DNA from 3 places in the Halomonas salsilacus genome. Region 1 is predicted to be linked to each of the others. Evidence: predicted binding sites of a transcription regulator. Region 1 holds the regulator's gene; each other region holds the start of a gene.
The links. Region 1 encodes PhoB, which activates phosphate uptake and scavenging genes when phosphate is short. Its sites were predicted from a motif close to TGTCATANNNNTGTCANA; they were not measured.
Positions count from the first base shown of each region.

Region 1 (6,359 bases):
AGTCGCGGCGCATCTCCTCCAGGCGGTGCAGGCGGGTGATGTCGCGAGCCATCAGCAGCCGCTCATCGTCGCCGTAGAGGGTGATCTGGAACTGCAGCACCATCTGCTCGTCGATGGGCGAGGGCAGGGTCAACGGTTCGCGGTAGTCGCGGGCGTGGAAATAGTCGATGAAGCGTGGGTCGCGCAGCAGGTTGGTGATGTGGTGGCCGCGATCATGGGCGGTGCGCAGTCCCAGCATGCGTTCCGCGGCGCTGTTCCACCACTCCAGGTCACCGTGGCGGTCGAGCATCACCACGCTGTCGCGCATCGCCTCGGAGGACTCCTGGATGCGCTTGATGATGCCCAGCAGCCGCTCCTGGGTGTGGCGCTGCCCCTTCTGGTAGCGGTAGAGGCGGTCGAACAGCTCGCCCCACACGCCCGTGGTGGCAGGCGGAGCGTCCTGGGGCGTGAGGGTCAGCCAGCGGTGGAGGCGGTAGAGCTGGCGCAGATGAAAGGCCAGACAAGCGGCCAGGCCGACGGCCAGACCCTCCCAGGTATGGGAAACCAGCCAGCCGATCAGCAGGCCACTGCCGGCCAGCAGGATGAAACGCCACAGTTCCCGCTTCCAGAGGCCCACGTCAGCCCTTGGCGGAGAACCGGTAGCCGGTGCCACGCACCGTCTGTACCAGGTGCTGGTGACGGTCACCCAGCGCCTTGCGCAGGCGACGGATATGGACGTCCACGGTGCGCTCCTCCACGTAGACATTGCCCCCCCAGACCTGATCCAGCAACTGGCTGCGGGTGTAGGCGCGTTCCTGGTGGGTCATGAAGAACTGCAGCAGGCGATACTCGGTGGGGCCCATCTCCACGGCCTTGCCGCTGGCGCTGACCCGGTGGCTTACCGGGTCGAGAAGCAGGCCGTCCACCTCCACGGCCTCCTCGATGCCCTGGGGCGTGGCGCGTCGCAGCACCGCCTTGAGGCGGGCGACCAACTCGCGGGGCGAGAAGGGCTTGGTAATGTAGTCGTCGGCACCGGCCTCGAGTCCCTGGATCTTGTTGTCCTCCTCGCCCTTGGCGGTGAGCATGATGATCGGCAGCTCGGCGGTGGTCGGTTCGCGCTTCAGGCGGCGGGCCAGTTCGATGCCGCTGGTGCCCGGCATCATCCAGTCAAGCAGCACCAGGTCGGGCTGGTGGTCGACGATCATGGCGTGGGCGTCCTGGGCGCTGTCCGCCTCGAGCACGCGGTAGTCGGCCATCTCCAGTGCCACCGCGATCATCTCGCGGATCGGCGCCTCATCATCGACGATCAGAACGGTCTTGGCGGTCATCCGGAAGCCTCGGAGCAGTGATGAATCGATGACGATATCACCACGTCAGTATGACACTCGCATGACAATCACGCCTGGCGACCGCGGCAGGGGGCGTGCCCAGACATGGGCGAGACGCCCGAGAGGCAGCCAGTCCTCCCCACTATCGGTCCATGACATGGGATCACCTCAACTGGAATTCCAGATGCTGAAAGGCGCGCCGTCGTCCCTCGGCCGGCTCGAAGCGCCAGCGCGCCACGGCACGCAGAGCGGCCTCATCGAAGACATCGGGAGGCTGGGAAGCGGTCACTCGCAGGCTTTGCGGGTCGACGCCGCCATCGGCCAGGATCAGGAACTCCAGCGTTACGTGACCCTCGATGCGCCGGCGCCGGGCCCGTGCCGGATACTCGGGTGGGACCAGGTGGGTCGGTGCCAGTGCTCCGACATCCACGGGTCCGCGGCCGGCCGACTCGGTCGACCCGGTATCGGCTTGGCTGACAGCCGATGAGGAGGCTGATGCGATGGGTGAGGCCGTCGTGGAAGGAGCCTCTCTTGCCGGCTCTGGCGCTGACTCGGCGGGGGGGGCGACAGGGTCGGGTGGTGACGGTAGGTCAGGCTCCGGTGCTGGCTCCGGCGCTGGCTCCGGCGCTGGCTCCGGCGCTGGCTCCGGCGCTGGCTCCGGCTCCGGCGCTGGCTCCGGCGCTGGCTCCGGCACTGGCTCCGGCACTGGCTCCGGCGCGGGCTCGGGCACTGGCTCCGGTGTGGGCTCCGGTATCGCCTCGGCGAGCTCCGGCAGCATGGTATCCAACGCGAGGGTGTCGGCGGGTGCCGGCGCTGGCTCCTCCGCCGTGACAGGCGTCTCGACGATGCTCAGCCTGATGGGCTCGTCGGCCGCATCATGACCCGCCTCTTGAGGCGACACGATCAGCGCCAGTAGCCAGAACAGCAGCAGTGCCATGAGCGTGCCGGCCAGCGCCGCGGTGAGTCCGCGAATCACGGTTCTCTCCGGGTTGCGGCCACCGCAATCTCCTCGATCCCGGCCTCGCGGATACGGTCCATCACCTCGATCAGCAGGCCCGTGGTGGTCTCGCGATCCGCCTGGATTACTACCCCGCCGTCATCGCTGATCAGGGCAGCGACGCGTTCGCCCACCCGATGGGCGTCGACCGCCTGGCCATCCAGCCAGACGGCGCCGTCACGGGTAATCGCCACCAGCAGTTGAGTCTCCAGCTGGGGGGTGGCGGCACTGGACTCCGGGCGCTGTATCTCGACACCGCTCTCCTTGATGAAGCTGGTGGTGACGATGAAGAAGATCAACATGATGAAGACCACGTCCAGCATCGGGGTCAGATTGATCTCACTGGCATCCCCCTCAAGGGGACCGGGACGACGGCGCTTGCGCATGCCTATCCTCCAGGGCCTTGGCCAGTTGGTCGTGCAGCCATTGGTCTTCGCGCCGAATGACCTGTTCGAGACGGCTGATGAACAGCAGGCCCACCACGGCGACGGCCATGCCGGCCAGCGTCGGGAGCGTCGCCCGGGCGACACCGTCGGCCATGGCCCGAGCCTGGCTGGTGTCGCTCAGTGCCAGGCTGTCGAAAACGGTGATCATGCCGGTCACGGTACCCAACAGCCCCAGCAGCGGGCAGAGCGCTACCAGCAGCTTGAGCCAGGGTAACGGGCGTCTAAGCCGATTGATCAGCGCCTGTGTCCACACCTCACGCAGGGTCAGGGCGCTCCAGCTGTGGTGATCGGGGTGTGCTACCCAGCGGTTGATCAGCCGCCTTCGGGCGCGCTGATAGGTAATGTGGAAGAACAGCCCCCGCTCCAGGGCCAGGCTGAACAGCAGCGCTGCCACCATGGCGATGATGACCAGCAGGGCGCCGCCCGCCTCCATCAGCTGTTCCAGGGGCTCGATCCACGGCGGTTTCATGGTGATCAACCCCTTGTGGCGGCGCCGGGAGCGGCGTGCTCTTCGAGTCGTTGGGCCAATGCTGCCGTGGCGCGCCCTTCCACCACACCGGTCAGCTGTCGACTTCGCGCCACCAGGGCGGTATGGGCGAACAGCAGCGGCACGGCGGTCATCAGCCCAAGTACGGTAGTGACCAGCGCCTGGCTGATGCCGCCGGCCATCAGCTGGGGATCGCCGGTCCCATGGAAGGTGATCGCCTGGAAGGTGGCGATCATGCCGGTCACAGTCCCCAGCAGCCCCAGCAGGGGGGCGACCGCGGCGGTCAGCTTGACCAGTGACTGGCCACGTTCCAGTCTCGGCAGTTCAGCGAGCACCGCTTCATCGAGGCGCGCCTCCAGTGCCTCGGGTACCGGGTCATCCGGCAAGGATTGGAAGCGCGTCAGCACGCGACCCAGGGGGTTGTCAGTGCGCAGCTGGTCGAGGTGGCGTCGTTGGCGACGCATCTTCCCGCTCACCTTGAGGAGGTAGGCGTACTGGGTCAGCGCCACCAGTAGCCCCAGGCTTCCCAGGCCCACCACCACATAGCCCACGCCCCCCCCCTGATGGAAGCGCTCCACCAGGGTGGGACGCTGAGCCAGCGCCTCGATGACCTGCCCGCCGGTGGGGTCCACCATCAGGGTCGCGTCTTCGCCGGCCTGGAAGGCCAGCAGGCTCTGCGCCACTCGGCGAGGGGTCCGTTCCAGGGTGGCCAGGGTGCCCTCTCCGGCGCCATGCCGAAGCAGGGCGCCATCGCTAAAGGCCGCCAGATCCCCCAGGCGAACAACCTCGCGGGGGGCGAGGGCTCCACTGCCATCGGCCACCGGGGCGGTGAAGCGCACAATGCGCCCGCTTTCGGCGGTCACCGCCATCAGCGCATCAGCGAAGGTTTCCAGATGCTCCCGGGTCAGGGTCTCGACATCGTCGAGCCGTGGCGGCGGCGAGGCGCCGCCTGCCGTCACCCAGCGTCCGGCCAGCACATTGCGCAATTCGCCGCTGTGCCTGGCCAGCACGCCGAGCGCCGCCGCCAACTCACCGTCCTGCTCGTCATGGCGCCGAGCCAGGATGGCACGACGCTCGGTCAACTCGGCGTCACGAACCTGCAGGGCCGCGTGCCGAGCCTGCGCCAGGGCATTGGCCTCCCGGGCCTCGGCCAGGGCAGTCTCCAGGGCCTGGGTGTCATCGAGCAGTGCCTGCAGGCGTGCCACGTCGCGCGCTTCGGCGGCCAGACGTTCGGCGCGCAACGTGTCGAGGGGGTTACCCTGGGCCCAGGCAAGACCCGTCAGGAGCAGCAACAGAGTGCCGAGCAGAAGCCTGTACCAGCCGGCCGAGAGCATCATGGCTGGACCTCTTGGTCCCATGTCCGTTGGGAGACCAGGTCACGGGACATCGGCAGGCGAAGCAGCTGGGGCGTGCGCTGGTCGCGGGCGATCAACAGGCCACGCTGAACCTCACGGCGTTCTTCCTCATCGAGGGCTGCCCAGCGCGACTCCCCGGCGCGCCATACCCCCCCTGCGCGGCCATCCAAGGTCAGGTAGTAGAGCGCGACCCGGCCGAGACGGAGGAATTCCACCTCGCGGCGCGTGTCGCCCGCCTCGAGATAGCCCCGCCAGGTATCGAACTCGCGTCCGTAGTCGAACTCGGCGCGCCAGGCGGCGAAGATCCGCTCCAGTCGCTTATCGATGGGCATGTCTCGATCGACGATCGTCGCCTCCAGGCTGGCGACCCGGGCCCGACGTTCATCGCCGAGGAAGGGCAGATCCCGATCGATCCACTCGGCCAGGCGCGCCACCAGGCGGCGCTGCAGGTCCGGAAGTGCCGCCTGGGTCTCGTCGCGGGTGGCAAGTGCCGCTTCCTGCTGGTCCAGGCGCTCTTCCTGGCTGGCCAGGTAGGGTGACAGCAGATCGCTCTCGGCATCGAGCCTGCGTGTCTCGCGTTCCCATCGCCGTAGCGCTTCGAGTTGTTGACGTACCCCGTCGTCGGCGGCATCGATGCGTGCCTGCAGGTTGGCCTGGGGCTCCTGCGCCTCCTGCATCTGCGTGAGCAGGGTATCGGCAACCGACGAGGTCATGCCCAGAAGCCACAGGGCCATCCCATACCAGAGTGAAGGTCGACGCATCTCTGTCTCCGTGCCCGGTGTATCGATGCTTGGCGTGGGTGATTACGACGGTCGGGAAGCTCCAACCCCGCGTCGCCCGATGAATCTCAAGACGGCGGCCATAGGCTCAGGGCGATGCCGGCGAACACCAGCAGCCCCGACCAGTGGTTGTTGAGGAAGGCCTGGAAGCAGGGGTCGCGCCCGCGCTCGCGGATCAGGAACTGCTGGTGCACGAAGGTGGCCGCCATGGCGGCGAGGCCCAGCCAGAAGAAACCGCCGAACCCCAGGCGCAGCCCGGCCCAGGCCAGCAGCAGCAGGGTGAGCCCCTGCAGCAGGCCGATCATCAACCGGTCGGCGCGGCCGAACAGCACCGCGGTGGACTTGATGCCGATCTTGAGGTCGTCGTCGCGGTCGACCATGGCGTACTCGGTATCGTAGGCCACCGTCCAGGCCACGTTGGCCAGGAACAGCAGCCAGGCCTCGAAGGGCACATGGCCTAGCACCGCACCGAAGGCCATGGGGATCGCCCAGGAGAAGGCGGCGCCCAGGAAGAGCTGGGGCAGGTGGGTGTAGCGCTTCATGAACGGGTAGATGAAGGCCAGCACCACGCCCACCAGGGAGAGCATCACGGTGAACAGGTTGGTAAACCAGACCAGCCCGAAGGCGGCCATCACCAGGATCAGGAACAGCGCCTGGGCCTCGCCTTCGCCGATGCGGCCAGTGGCCAGGGGGCGGTTCTTCGTGCGCTTGACGTGGCCGTCGAAGTGGCGATCGGCGTAGTCGTTGACCACGCAGCCGGCGGCGCGCATCAGGTAGACCCCGGCGATGAAGATCAGCAGCACGTTGCGGCCGGGAATTCCCTCGGCGGCGACCCACAGCGCCCACAGGGTGGGCCACATCAGCAGCCAGGTGCCGATGGGGCGGTTAAGGCGCATCAGCTGCAGGAAATCGGGCACCCGGGCGAGTCCCGTGGGGCGCATCAGGGAACGGTCCATCTCTACCTCGTGAAAATTGACTTATCGGCAGG
Region 1 is NZ_JBPKAQ010000005.1:21,666-28,024, reverse strand. Features, by position in the region: gene phoR (phosphate regulon sensor histidine kinase PhoR) at 1-616, opposite strand, end outside; gene phoB (phosphate regulon transcriptional regulator PhoB) at 618-1,307, opposite strand; gene ACR80S_RS08850 (energy transducer TonB) at 1,471-2,283, opposite strand; gene ACR80S_RS08845 (ExbD/TolR family protein) at 2,280-2,690, opposite strand; gene ACR80S_RS08840 (MotA/TolQ/ExbB proton channel family protein) at 2,659-3,219, opposite strand; gene ACR80S_RS08835 (MotA/TolQ/ExbB proton channel family protein) at 3,225-4,574, opposite strand; gene ACR80S_RS08830 (DUF3450 domain-containing protein) at 4,571-5,353, opposite strand; gene ubiA (4-hydroxybenzoate octaprenyltransferase) at 5,440-6,327, opposite strand.

Region 2 (6,359 bases), on a different contig from region 1:
TACCCATCGGGCCGGATTTTGCAAGCCTTCAGCGATCACTCTTGACCCGCTCCACGGCCTCTTGCCAGCCGCGGTAGAGCCGCTCACGCTCCGCCTCGGGCATATGCGGCGTGAAGCGACGCTCGCACTGCCAGAGCTCGGCGATCTCGTCGAGGTCGCGGTACCAGCCCAGGCGCAGCCCGGCCAGATAGGCGGCCCCCAGGGCGGTGGTCTCCAGCACCGTGGGCCGGTCCACGGCCAACCCCAGCATGTCGGCGAGGAACTGCATCACCCAGTTGTTGGCCACCATGCCACCATCGACGCGCAGGGTGTCGGGCTCCGCGGCCATGTCGTCGCTCATGCAGGCCTGAAGGTCGCGGGTCTGGTAGCAGACCGCCTGCAGCCCCGCCGCCACGATCTCGGCGATGCCGGTATCCCGGGTCAGGCCGAAGATGGCGCCTCGCGCCTTGGGATCCCAGTGCGGTGCGCCGAGCCCGGTGAAGGCGGGCACCAGGTAGACACTGTGGCCGCTGCGCATGTTGCGGGCCAGCGCCTCGGTCTCGGCGGCGTCGGCGAACAGCTGCAGGCCGTCTCGCAGCCACTGCACCGTGGCACCGGCCACGAAGATGCTCCCCTCCATGGCGTAGGTGGTCCTACCACCGATGCGGTAGCCCACGGTGGTCAGCAGCCGATTGCGCGACAGCTCGGCCTTGTCGCCGGTGTTGACGATCATGAAGCAGCCGGTTCCGTAGGTGCTCTTGCCCATGCCCGGTGAGAAGCAGGCCTGGCCCACCAGGGCCGCCTGCTGGTCACCGGCCACCCCGGCGATGGGCAACTCGGCGCCGAGCCACTCGGCATCCACCACGCCGAAGTCGTCGCTGGAGTCCTTCACCTCGGGCAGCAGCGACTCGGGAACCCCGAACAGCTCGAGCAGTACCGGGTCCCAGCGCTGTTCATGGATGTTGAACAGCGCCGTGCGCGAGGCATTGGTGGCGTCGGTGGCATGCACCTTGCCTCCCGTGAGGCGCCAGATCAGGAAGGTATCCACGGTACCGAAGGCGAGATCGCCGCGCTCGGCTCGCTCCCTGGCCCCCTCCACGTGGTCGAGGATCCAGGCGAGCTTGGTGGCCGAGAAGTAGGGATCGAGGAGCAGGCCCGTCCGTGCCTGGACTTCCTCCAGATGCCCGGCCTCGCGCAGCGCCTGGCAGGCATCCGCGGTACGCCGGTCCTGCCAGACGATGGCGTTGTAGAGCGGCTCCCCGGTCTCGCGGTCCCACACCAGGGTAGTCTCGCGCTGGTTAGTGATGCCCACCCCGATGACGGCGTTGAGCCCTACGCCAGCGCGCTCGATGGCCTCGCGACAGGTGGTCAGCACGGTGGACCAGAGGGACGCCGGATCATGCTCGACCCAGCCGTCGCTCGGGAAGATCTGGGGGAACTCCCGCTGCGCTGAGGCGATGTTGTGACCTTCTCGATCGAAGAGGATGGCGCGCGAACTGGTGGTGCCCTGGTCAATGGCAAGCAGATAGTCGGCCATGGAGGCTCCTGTCGTTTATCGTTGTAATGTCGATCAAATGTTCGTTTTTGATCACCAAGAGTACTGCAGCGTGTTCGAAATGCTCTACCACCTTGGTCGGACACCACTCTGGAAGCGGCTGCCGGACGCGGCAATCATCGCCTACAATGGCATGATCACAAGGAGCCAGCATGAACCAGCCACAGCGACAGGAAGCCATCGTCGGCCTGGTGCGTCGCCAGGGCTATGCCAGCATCGAACAGCTGACCGAGCATTTTGCGGTCACCCCCCAGACAATTCGCCGCGACCTCAATGCCCTGGCCGGGGAGGGCCTGATCCGCCGCGTCCACGGCGGCGCCGGCCTGGAATCGAGCACGGTCAACACCGCCTATAGCACCCGCAAGACCCTTAACCTCGACGCCAAGCAGCGGATCGCGGCGCTACTGGCCAGGCAGGTTCCAGACGGCTCCTCGCTGTTCATCAACATCGGGACCAGCAACGAGGTGGTAGCTGAGGCCCTGCTGGAGCACCGCGACCTCGAGGTGATCACCAACAACCTCAACGTGGCCGCTATCCTCCAACACAAGGAGGACTTTAACGTGATCATCGCCGGCGGCCAGGTGCGATCACGGGACGGCGGGATCATCGGCGAGGCTACCATCGACTTCATCAACCAGTTCAAGGTCGACTACGGCATCATCGGCATCAGCGGCATCGACGAGGATGGCTCATTGCTGGAGTTCGACTACCAGGAGGTTCGTGTCGCCCAGGCGATCATCCGCAATTCCCGGCAGGTCTATCTCGCCGCCGATCACTCCAAGTTCCATCGCAACCCCTCGGTGCGCCAGGGCAACATCGCCCAGATCGACGCGCTGTTTACCGACCGCCGCCCGCCCCAGGCCATCTGCCAGCTGATGGCCAGTCATGACGTGACGATGCATATCGCCGACTGACCCTTTAACGGCCTCGCTGACGGGGCCCGATGCACCTGCCCACAGCTCACACGGCCGAACCGGATAAATCGACTGTTCGGACGCTCGATGTCGCCTCTTGATGTTCGCTTGTGAATTCAATATGTTCGATTTCAATCATCACGTGGCGACGGCCCCTGCAGGATGAGCGACATTGGCGGAGCGGGACATGACGACGACACCACAGCCAGGGCTTCTCGATCTCTTCGTGATCGGCGGCGGCATCAACGGCGCGGGCATCGCCAGCGATTACCTGGCGGCGACCGGAGCGGCGCCGACCGGGGACGCCGCGACGACGTCGGCGTGAGACGGCCAGCGATGGCAGTGCCGCGACCTGGGTGGCCCCCTTCGAGGCGCTGCCGAGAACAGGCCGGCGCATGGCGTGAGGCGACCTGACCAGTCGGGTAAAGTGATTGACATCGATTCGTCACAAAACCTAGATTGAAGAGCAATCTTTCGAATGCACTCACCACCGGGTGGGGCATGTCGAGTTTCGAGCATCGCCCTGTCGACTCAACCGCAAGACTCAACAACAACAATCCAGAGGCACGCCATGCAAATCGTCTCCGTGAAGTCAACAAATGCGTCACCCGTCGCATCAAGAAGATTCCCCCTCACTGCCCTGGCGGCCTCCGCCCTGTTGCCGCTGTCGATGCTGATGGCTGCGCCTGCGCTGGCCGACTGCCCCCGCGGCGATCTGGACGCCATCTTCTGCGACGAGGACGGTGACATGGTTGCCGACCTGCCCGCCGACGAGTCCGAGTGGGCCAATCCCGACACCCTGATCTTCGCTTATACGCCGGTGGAAGACCCGGCCATCTACTCGGACATCTGGCAGCCCTTCATCAACCACCTCGAGGAGGTGACCGAACGCGACGTGCGCTTCTTCGCCGTGCAGTCCAACGCCGCCCAGGTCGAGGCCATGCGCAGCGGTCGCCTGCACATCGCCGGTTTCTCCACGGGACCGACGCCCTTCGCCGTCAACCTGGCCGGCGCCGTGCCCTTTGCGCTGATGGGCTCCGACGATGGCCAGTTCGGCTACACCCTGCAGGTCTATACCCACGTCGATTCCGGCATCGACGAACTCACCGACCTCGCCGGCAAGCGGGTGGCCCACACCTCGCCAACCTCCAACTCCGGCAACCTGGCCCCGCGAGCCCTCTTCCCCGAACTCGGCATCGTCCCCGACGAGGACTACGAGGTGGTCTACTCCGGCAGCCACGACCAGTCGATGCTGGGCGTGGTGGCGCGGGACTACGACGCGGCCCCGGTAGCCTCCGAGGTGGTCGAGCGCATGGCGGCCCGCGGCCTCTATGACGAGGAGGACGTCAAGATCATCTACGAGACCGACGCCTTCCCCACCACCTCCTACAACTACGCCCACAACCTGCATCCCGACCTGGTCGAGAAGATCAAGGAGGCCTTCTTCAGCTTCGATTTCGTCGGCACGGCCCTCGGCGACGAATTCGAGGGGGTCGAGAAGTTTGTCCCGATCAACTACAGGGACAATTGGCAGGTCATCCGCACCATACAGGCGGCCAACGACGTTCGCTATACCCGCGACAACCTCGAGTGACCTCTGTCGCTGCCCCCGCACACCCGGGGGCAGCGCCGCTTGCGAATCGTCATGGCGAGGTGGATGAATGCTGGAAATCTCGAAGCTGGTCAAGCGCTACGGTCATGACGAGCCCGTCCTCCAGGGGCTGGATCTGGTCGTGGAAGACAACAGCGTGGTCTCCATCGTCGGGGCCTCCGGGGCCGGCAAGAGCACCATGCTGCGCTGTATCAATCGCCTGGTGGAGCCCACCTCTGGCTCGATTCGGCTCAACGGCACCGAGCTGGTGACGCTCAAGGGCTCGGCGTTACGCCGCGCCCGCCGCAAGATCGGCATGGTCTTCCAGGGCTTCAACCTGATCGACAGGCTCACGGTGATGGAGAACGTGCTGGCCGGCCGGCTCGGCTACGTGAACCTCTACCAGGCCATCTCCCGTCGCTATCCCCGCGAGGATATCGAGCGGGCCTTCACCCTCATGGAGCGGGTAGGCATCGCCAACTATGCCAACAAGCGCGCCGACGCCCTGTCCGGCGGCGAGCGCCAGCGCGTCGGCGTGGTACGGGCGCTGATGCAGGAACCAGAGGTGCTGCTCGCCGACGAGCCCACCGCCTCCCTGGACCCACGCACCTCCGAGCAGATCATGATCCTGCTGCAGAGCCTGGCGAGCGAGCTATCGCTGCCGGTGCTGATCAACATCCATAACGTCGCCCAGGCCAGGACCTACACCGAGCGCATCGTCGGCCTGCGCCATGGCAGGATGATCTTCGATGGCGCCCCCGACGACTTCACCCGGGATGCCCTGGACGCCATCTACGGCGGCATCGAGTCCCCCGAGGAGGAGCCGACGGCAACGTCCGCCCCCTCCCCCGCCCAGGCCAAGCGAGGCGTGCCCCATGACCCGCTCTGACCGCGAGGGCGCCATCCCCCGCACCTGGCGCAAGCCCCCCTTCATCGCCAATCCCTGGTTGCGCTACGGCGCCTGGCTGGTGCTACTGGTCTACCTGGTCTGGGCCTTCGGCAGCCTGCCGTTCAACTGGGCGCGGATCGGCGAGGGCCTGCCCCGGGCCGCACGCATCTTCGGCGGCGGCTTTCCACCGAGTTTCGAGCGCGGCGCCCTGCTGCTGACCGGCTTCAAGGAGAGCTTCCAGATCGCCATCCTGGCCACCCTGCTTGGGGTGGCGCTGTCGATTCCCTTCGCGGTGATGGCGGCACGCAACGTTGCCCCGCTGCCGGTCTACCTGTTCGGCCGCGCGGTGATCATCATCTCGCGCAGCTTCCACCCGGTGATTGTCGCCATCCTATTCGTCGCCGCGGTGGGCTTCGGTCCGCTGGCCGGGATCCTCACTCTGACCCTCTACTCCATCGGCTTCGTCGGCAAGCTGCTCGCCGAGGAGATCGAGGAGATCGACTGGGGCCAGGTGGAGGCGATGCGCGCCACCGGCGCCGGCTACCTGGCCATCCTGTTCTATGCGGTGTTTCCGCAGATCCTGCCGCGCCAGGTGGGGCTCTCGATGTACCAGCTCGACAGCAACCTGCGCGCCTCGGCCGTGGTGGGGATTGTCGGGGCCGGCGGCATCGGCGGCACCCTGATGAACGCCTTCGGACGCTACGACTATGACTTCGCCTTCGCCATCCTGCTGATCATCATCGCGGTGATCCTGGTCAGCGAGGGCATCAGCGGCTGGGTGAGGAAGAAGATATGGTAGATCATGCCGACGCCCTGGCCGACCGCGTCTGGCGACGCTACGACCGCCGGGAGCGCCTGACCCGCTATGCCGTGCTGCTGGTGACGCTGATGGTGGTCGTCTGGGCGGTGCGCGACATCGATATCTTCTGGCCCTGGGTGTGGGATGCGCCCAACCAGATCTCGAACCTCGGGGCGCGCATGTGGCCCCCGGACCCCAGCGGCCTCGGGCAGATTCTGACCGCCATGATCGAGACGGTTCATATCGCCACCCTGGCCACCCTGCTGACGATCTTCATCGCCCTGCCGGTCTCCTACATTGCCGCCCAGAACACTACCCCCAATCGCGCCTGCCTGTGGCTGGGGCGCTTCATCCTGGTGTCGAGCCGTTCGGTGAACACCATCATCTGGGCCCTGCTGTTCGTGGCGATCTTCGGCCCCGGGGTGCTGGCGGGGATATTGGCGATCATGTTCCGGTCGATCGGCTTCATCGGCAAGCTAATGGGTGAGGCGATCGAGGAGATCGACCGCCGCCCCGTGGAGGCCATGGAGGCCACCGGTGCCTCCAAGCTCAAGGTGATCGCCTACGCCGTGGTGCCCCAGGTGATGCCGGCCTTCTTCGCCATCGTCATCCTGCGCTGGGACATCAACATC
Region 2 is NZ_JBPKAQ010000004.1:265,836-272,194, reverse strand. Features, by position in the region: gene glpK (glycerol kinase GlpK) at 29-1,516, opposite strand; gene ACR80S_RS08420 (DeoR/GlpR family transcriptional regulator) at 1,687-2,448, shown strand; gene ACR80S_RS08415 (hypothetical protein) at 2,636-2,773, shown strand; gene phnD (phosphate/phosphite/phosphonate ABC transporter substrate-binding protein) at 3,020-4,042, shown strand; gene phnC (phosphonate ABC transporter ATP-binding protein) at 4,110-4,928, shown strand; gene phnE (phosphonate ABC transporter, permease protein PhnE) at 4,915-5,727, shown strand; gene phnE (phosphonate ABC transporter, permease protein PhnE) at 5,721-6,359, shown strand, end outside.
Region 2: the regulator PhoB is predicted to act here: its motif matches at 2,881-2,898, upstream of phnD (phosphate/phosphite/phosphonate ABC transporter substrate-binding protein).

Region 3 (6,359 bases), on a different contig from region 1:
AGTGAGCGGGCCCGTGCCAGGGTGGCGTCGGTGTCGAAGGAGAGCCGGGCGCTCACCTCGGTGGAGATGTAACCCGGCACCAGGGAGCTGATCTCGCTGCCGATCTCCACGGCCACGGCATCCAGGGCGTCGTCGATATCCGCGGCCTGGCGGGCGATCTCGCCCAGCCGTTCGCGACGCTCCTCCAGTTGGGCGGCCTGGAGGATCAGTGAGGGGTTGGTGGTGGCGTCGGTGGGCTTGAATAGACGGATGGCGTCGATGTCGCCGGTATCGGCGACCACGGTGGTCATCTGTCGGAGTTGCGAAAGCAGGTCATCGGCCATGGGCTGGGCTCCTCGTGGAAAGGGGGAAGACACTCTATCAAGCCAGTATGACAGGGAACAGGGACCGGCAGGTAAGGTGACAATAGGCTATTATTAGCCGCCTATCTATGCATGTTCAGGAGCCTCCTTGACCCTCGACGCCCGACGCGTGGCGCTGCTGGTGGCCGCCAACACCGCCCTGGCCCCCTTCGCCATCGACGCCTACCTGCCCGCCATGGCGGCCCTGGCCGATGCCGTGGGCGCCAGTATCCACCATACCGAGCTCTCGCTCTCCGCCTTCCTGGCCGGCTTCGCCCTGGGCCAACTGCTGTTCGGTCCGCTCTCGGATCGCATCGGCCGCAAGCCGGTGCTGCTTGGCGGCCTGGTGGTCTTCCTGCTGGCGAGCCTGGCCATCACCACGGTGAGCTCGCTGCCCGAACTGCTGGCCTGGCGTTTCGTCCAGGCCCTGGGGGGAGGCGCCACGGTGGTCAACTCGGCAGCCATCGTGCGCGACTGCTTCAGCGGGCGCGAGGCGGCCAAGGTGATGTCGACCATGGCGATCATCATGCTGATGGCCCCGCTGGTCGCACCAGTGGTGGGCAGCGGCCTGCTCTATCTGGGCGAGTGGTGGCTGATCTTCATTTTCCTGGCAGTCTATGCCGCCTTCCTGATGTGGCTGCTGGGCACCCGCCTGCCGGAGACTCGGGCCCCGGGGTCGCCCGTCGCTTCGCCGCGGCAGGTGCTGGCCAACTATGCCAGCGTGCTGCGCCACCGCGAGGCCATGGGCTATGTGTGCGCCGCCTCCATGTCGTTTGCCGGCTTGTTTGCCTTCATCACCGCCTCGCCCTTCCTCTATCTGGAGCACTTCGGGCTGGGCCCCGACCTCTATCCGCTGGTATTCGGGGTCAACGTGATCGCCATGGCGGCCTCCAACCGCCTCAATATCCGCCTGCTGAGGTGGCGCAGCCCCCATCAGAACCTGCGCCTGGGTCTGGCCATCCAACTGGGCGCGGCGCTGGGATTGGTGCTTGTAGTGGCCAGCGGGCTGGAGTCGCTGTGGACCATGGTGCCGCTGATCATGGTGTTCGCCGGCACCATCGGCCTGGTGGCGCCCAATGCCATCTCCGCGCTGCTCGACCACTTCCACCACATGAGCGCCACCGCAGCGGCCCTGCAGGGCAGCATCCAGTTCTCCTGCGGCGCGCTGGCTGGTGTGCTGGTGGGGGCCTTCGAAGTAGACAGCGCCTGGCCCATGGTGGGCACCATGCTGGGCGCGGCGTTGATCGGCAACCTGGGGCTGCGTTTGCTGGCGGGCCGCCCTGGCCATGCCTGAAGCGCTGCTGGCCTGGCTGGACATGATCCCCGGGACTTGGCTCGACATGAGCCCCGCGATCTGGCTCTGGTGTGCCGCCGTGCTGGCGCTGGGCGCCTTCGTGCAGCGCGCCACCGGCTTTGGCCTGGCCGTAGTGGGGGCGCCGCTGCTGCTGATGCTGGAGCCGCGGTTGGTGCCGGTGATTCTGGTGCTGTTCGGCTTCACGGTGGCACTGACCACCCTGCGCCACTACTGGCGCGAGGTGCGCCTGGCCGAGATCGGCATGGCCCTGGTGGGTCGGGTCCCCGGCAATGCCCTGGGGCTGTGGCTGTTGATCGCCACGCCCATGGCGGTGCTGGAAAAGCTGATCGCCGGCAGTGTGCTGTTCGCCGTGGCGGTGACCCTGTTCCGCTTCCGCCTGCCGGTCAACCGCGCCACTCTGTTCGGCGCTGGGGTTTTCTCGGGGATCCTCGGCACTGTGGCTGCGCTGAGCGGCCCGCCCCTGGTGCTGCTGCTACACGGCTTCTCGCCGGATCGGCTGCGCGGCACCCTCTCGGCCTTCTTCGTGGTCACGGCGCTGATGACGCTGGTCACCCTGGCCCTGGCGGGGCTGATCCGGCCCTGGCACTTCGGCATGGCGCTGACCTTCACCCCGGGGGTGCTGGCCGGCAGCTGGCTGGCCAGCCGCGTCGCCCATCGCCTCGACCGCCGCCTGCTTCAGGGGGTCTCGCTGGCCCTCTGCACCCTGGCGGCGCTGGGGCTGCTGTTCTGACGGTGCGCCCAGGTCGTGCTGTCACACAATATTCATCAACTCGGCGCGCCATGTCACCGAAGTGTCATGCGGTCTCCCTATAGTCGCCCCCATCGATCCACGGATTGCGGATCGAGTCCTCAACGCTGTGGCACAGCCGCACGACACCTGGAGACCAAGATGAAATTCAAGCTCATCGCTGCCGCCGTTATCGGTGCCTCTTTCGTCAGCACTGCCGCTATGGCGGAACGCGTCGATCCCAACCTGCCGACCTATGAGCGTGCCAGTGGCATCTCCGGCAACATGACCAGCATCGGTTCCGACACCCTGAACAACCTGATGACCCTCTGGGCCGAGGAGTTCGCGGGCTTCTATCCGAACATCAACATCCAGATCCAGGGCGCTGGTTCCAGCACCGCCCCCACCGCCCTGACCGAGGGCACCTCCCAGTTCGGCCCAATGAGCCGTGAGATGCGTACATCCGAAGTGCAGGCCTTCGAGGATCGCCACGGCTATCCGCCCACCATGGTGCCGGTGGCCATCGATGCCCTGGCCATCTACGTCAACCAGGATAACCCCCTGGAAAGCATCACCGTACCGCAGGTCGACGCGATCTTCTCCGACACTCGACGCTGCGGCTACCCGGAAGATATCACCCGCTGGGGTCAGTTGGGCCTGGAAGGCAGTTGGTCAAACCGTGACATGACCCTTTACAGTCGTAACGCTGTCTCCGGCACCTACGGCTTCTTCGCCGAGAATGCCCTGTGCGGCGGTGACTTCAAGGACTCCATCAACGAGCAGCCGGGTTCCGCCTCGGTGGTGCAGGGCGTAAGCGAGTCGATCAACGGCATCGGCTACTCCGGCATCGGCTACATCACCTCCCAGGTCCGCGCCGTGCCGGTGGCCCGCGACGAGGGCGAAGAAGCCTTCGAGGTGGATAACGAGAATTACCCGTTGGCGCGCTTCCTGTTCGTCTACGTGAACAAGCACCCCAACGAGGATCTGGCCCCGCAGCAGGCCGAGTTCCTGAAGATGGTGCTCTCCAAGCAGGGTCAGGAAGTAACCGCCCGCGACGGCTACATCCCGCTGCCCGAGACCGTGGCCAGCCGCGTGCGCGGCGAGTTGGGTCTCGACTAATCAGCAACTAGTAAAGGCTGTATCCGGGGCGCTCAGGCGCCCCTTTCTTATTTCAGGGACTGTCACATAGCTGTCACGGTCCCTGATTACCCTCTGCGTATCTTTCCACCTGACGGGATTGCCCATCCGCCATGAATGACATGTCCCAACGCCCCACGTCGGGTCAAGGCAGATCGCTGCTGCCCACCCCTGAGCAGCGTGAGCGCCTGCGGCGCAAGCGCACGCTGAAGGACAACATTTCCCGGTACGGTATTGGTGCCGCCGGCATCGGGGTCGTGATCGCCCTCGGGATGATCTTCGTCTACCTCTTCTCCGAGGTCATGCCGCTCTTCAAGTCGGCCCAGGTATCGACCGAGCAGACCTATGCCATTCCCGGAATGGAAAGCGGCGAGTCACTCGAACACCTGACCATCGATCGCTACGACACCCTGGGGGCGAGTTTCACCGACACGGGGCGCATCACCTTCTTCGACCTGGAGGGGGGGGGCTTGCGTTCGTCGTTCGAGATGCCTCGGCCCGATGGCGCGACGCGCACAGCTTTCGCGACCGCCTTCGCTACCACGGGGGCCTTCGCCTACGGCTACGATAACGGGGCCATCAGCCTCGGCCAGGTGGACTACGCGATCACCTACCCGGATAACCTGCGCCACATCGAGCCCGAGCTGAAGTTTCCCCTCGGTGAGGAACCCCTGACCCTGGACGAGGAGGGACGTGCCATCCAGGTGCTGGGCTTGCAACTCAGTGATCGCGGTACCTATGCCGCCGCCGAGCTCGAAGACGGCACCTTGATGGTGACCTCCTTCGATCGCCAGGAGAACATCATGACCGGCGCGGTGACCGTGGAGCAGACCACGGCCGAGCTGCCCGGCTTTGAGGGTCGCGCCCGTCAGATCCTGATCGACAACCGCTACCGTCACCTCTACGTCTCCGACGATGCGGGCTACATCCATCACTACAATATTGGCAATCTCAGCAATCCCCGTTACCTCGGCGCCGTTCAGGTCACTGATAACGGCTACGTGTCTGAGATGGCCTATCTCAATGGCACGGTATCGATCATCGCCGGCACCTCCGACGGTCAAGTACGTCAGTACTTTCCCGTCCGCGATGCCCAGAACCAGTATGACCTGGCCCATGTTCGTGACTTCGCCCGCTATGAGGCCCCGATCACCCATATCGCACCGGAGCACATGCGGCGGGGCTTTTTGGTGGGTGATGAGCTTGGGAATATGGGCATTCACCACGCCACGGCGGGGGCTGACGTCTTCGATGGGACGATGACCGAAGGCCCCCTGGCGCGTATCGCCATCTCGCCGGTTAACTCGATGGCGCTGATTGCCGACGAGAACCATCAGCTACAGGTGGCCAGCGTCAATAATGCACACCCCGGTATCTCCTTCTCCTCCCTGTGGCAGAAGGTCTGGTATGAGGGCAGCAGCGAGCCTCGCTATGTGTGGCAGTCCACCGCCGGCGGCGATGAGTACGAGCCGAAGATGAGCCTTATGCCCCTGACCCTGGGCACCTTGAAGGCGGCGTTTTACGCGATGCTGTTTGCCACGCCGCTGGCACTGATGGGGGCCATCTACACCGCCTACTTCATGTCGCCGAAGCTGCGCGGCAAGGTGAAGCCCACCATCGAGGTGATGGAGGCGCTGCCCACGGTCATTCTCGGCTTCCTGGCCGGCCTGTGGCTCGCTCCCTTCGTCGAGAACCGGTTGCCGGCAGTGTTCAGCATCCTGATCCTGATGCCCATCGCCATGCTGGTCTTTGCCTATCTGTGGAGTTTACTGCCCGAGCGCTTGCGCACCCGGGTGCCCGACGGTTGGGAGGCAGTGCTGCTGATGCCGATCATCATCTTCATCGGCTGGGCCTGTGTCACGGCGAGCCCCTATGTGGAGATCATGTTCTTCGATGGCAGCATGCGACAGTGGCTGACCGATAATGGCTTCACCTACGACCAGCGCAACGCTTTGGTGGTCGGCATCGCCATGGGCTTCGCGGTGATTCCGACCATCTTCTCCATCGCGGAGGATGCGGTCTTTAACGTGCCCAAGCATCTCACCCAGGGTTCCCTGGCGCTGGGCGCCACCCGCTGGCAGACCGTGGTTGGCGTAGTCCTGCCTACCGCCAGCGTCGGCATGTTCTCTGCGGTGATGATGGGCTTCGGCCGTGCGGTGGGTGAGACGATGATCGTGCTGATGGCCACCGGCAACAGCCCAATCATGAATTTCAATATCTTCGAGGGCATGCGCACCCTGTCGGCCAACATCGCGGTGGAAATGACGGAAGCCGCGGTGGGGTCCAGCCACTTCCGGGTCCTCTTCCTGGCGGCGCTGGTGCTGCTCGCCATGACCTTCGTGGTCAATACCCTTGCCGAAATCATTCGCCAGCGCCTGCGCAAGCGCTACGGCAACCTCTGAGTCCGGGAGACAACGATGAAACTTTGGTGGAAAAGCGGTGCCCCCTGGGTGTGGTTGAATGCCGGCGCGGTGGCGATTTCGGTCATCATGGTGGTGGGGTTGATCGGCCTGATCGCCGTGCGCGGCCTCAGCCACTTCTATCCCACCGAGATTGTCGAGTTCCAGGTCGGCGACCCCGAACTGGGCCTTGGCCAGATGGTGATGGGGGAGCACGTGCGTGCCGAGACCATTCCCGTTCCCGTGGCGCGGGATGCGGGCATTGCGGTGCCTCCCGAGCTCGATAACGATGACCTGGTTGTCCGACATTTGATCAAGCAGGGCAACCGGGACGTGACCGGCAATGATTTTGCCTGGTACGCCGAACTGCAGATGACGGAGTGGCAGGCGCCGCCGGATGCCATGCGCCTGGAGCGCCGCGAGTGGGGCGACTTCTTCGG
Region 3 is NZ_JBPKAQ010000003.1:180,820-187,178, reverse strand. Features, by position in the region: gene tal (transaldolase) at 1-323, opposite strand, end outside; gene ACR80S_RS06395 (Bcr/CflA family multidrug efflux MFS transporter) at 451-1,635, shown strand; gene ACR80S_RS06390 (sulfite exporter TauE/SafE family protein) at 1,628-2,386, shown strand; gene ACR80S_RS06385 (PstS family phosphate ABC transporter substrate-binding protein) at 2,546-3,502, shown strand; gene ACR80S_RS06380 (ABC transporter permease subunit) at 3,643-5,922, shown strand; gene pstA (phosphate ABC transporter permease PstA) at 5,938-6,359, shown strand, end outside.
Region 3: the regulator PhoB is predicted to act here: its motif matches at 3,563-3,580, upstream of ACR80S_RS06380 (ABC transporter permease subunit).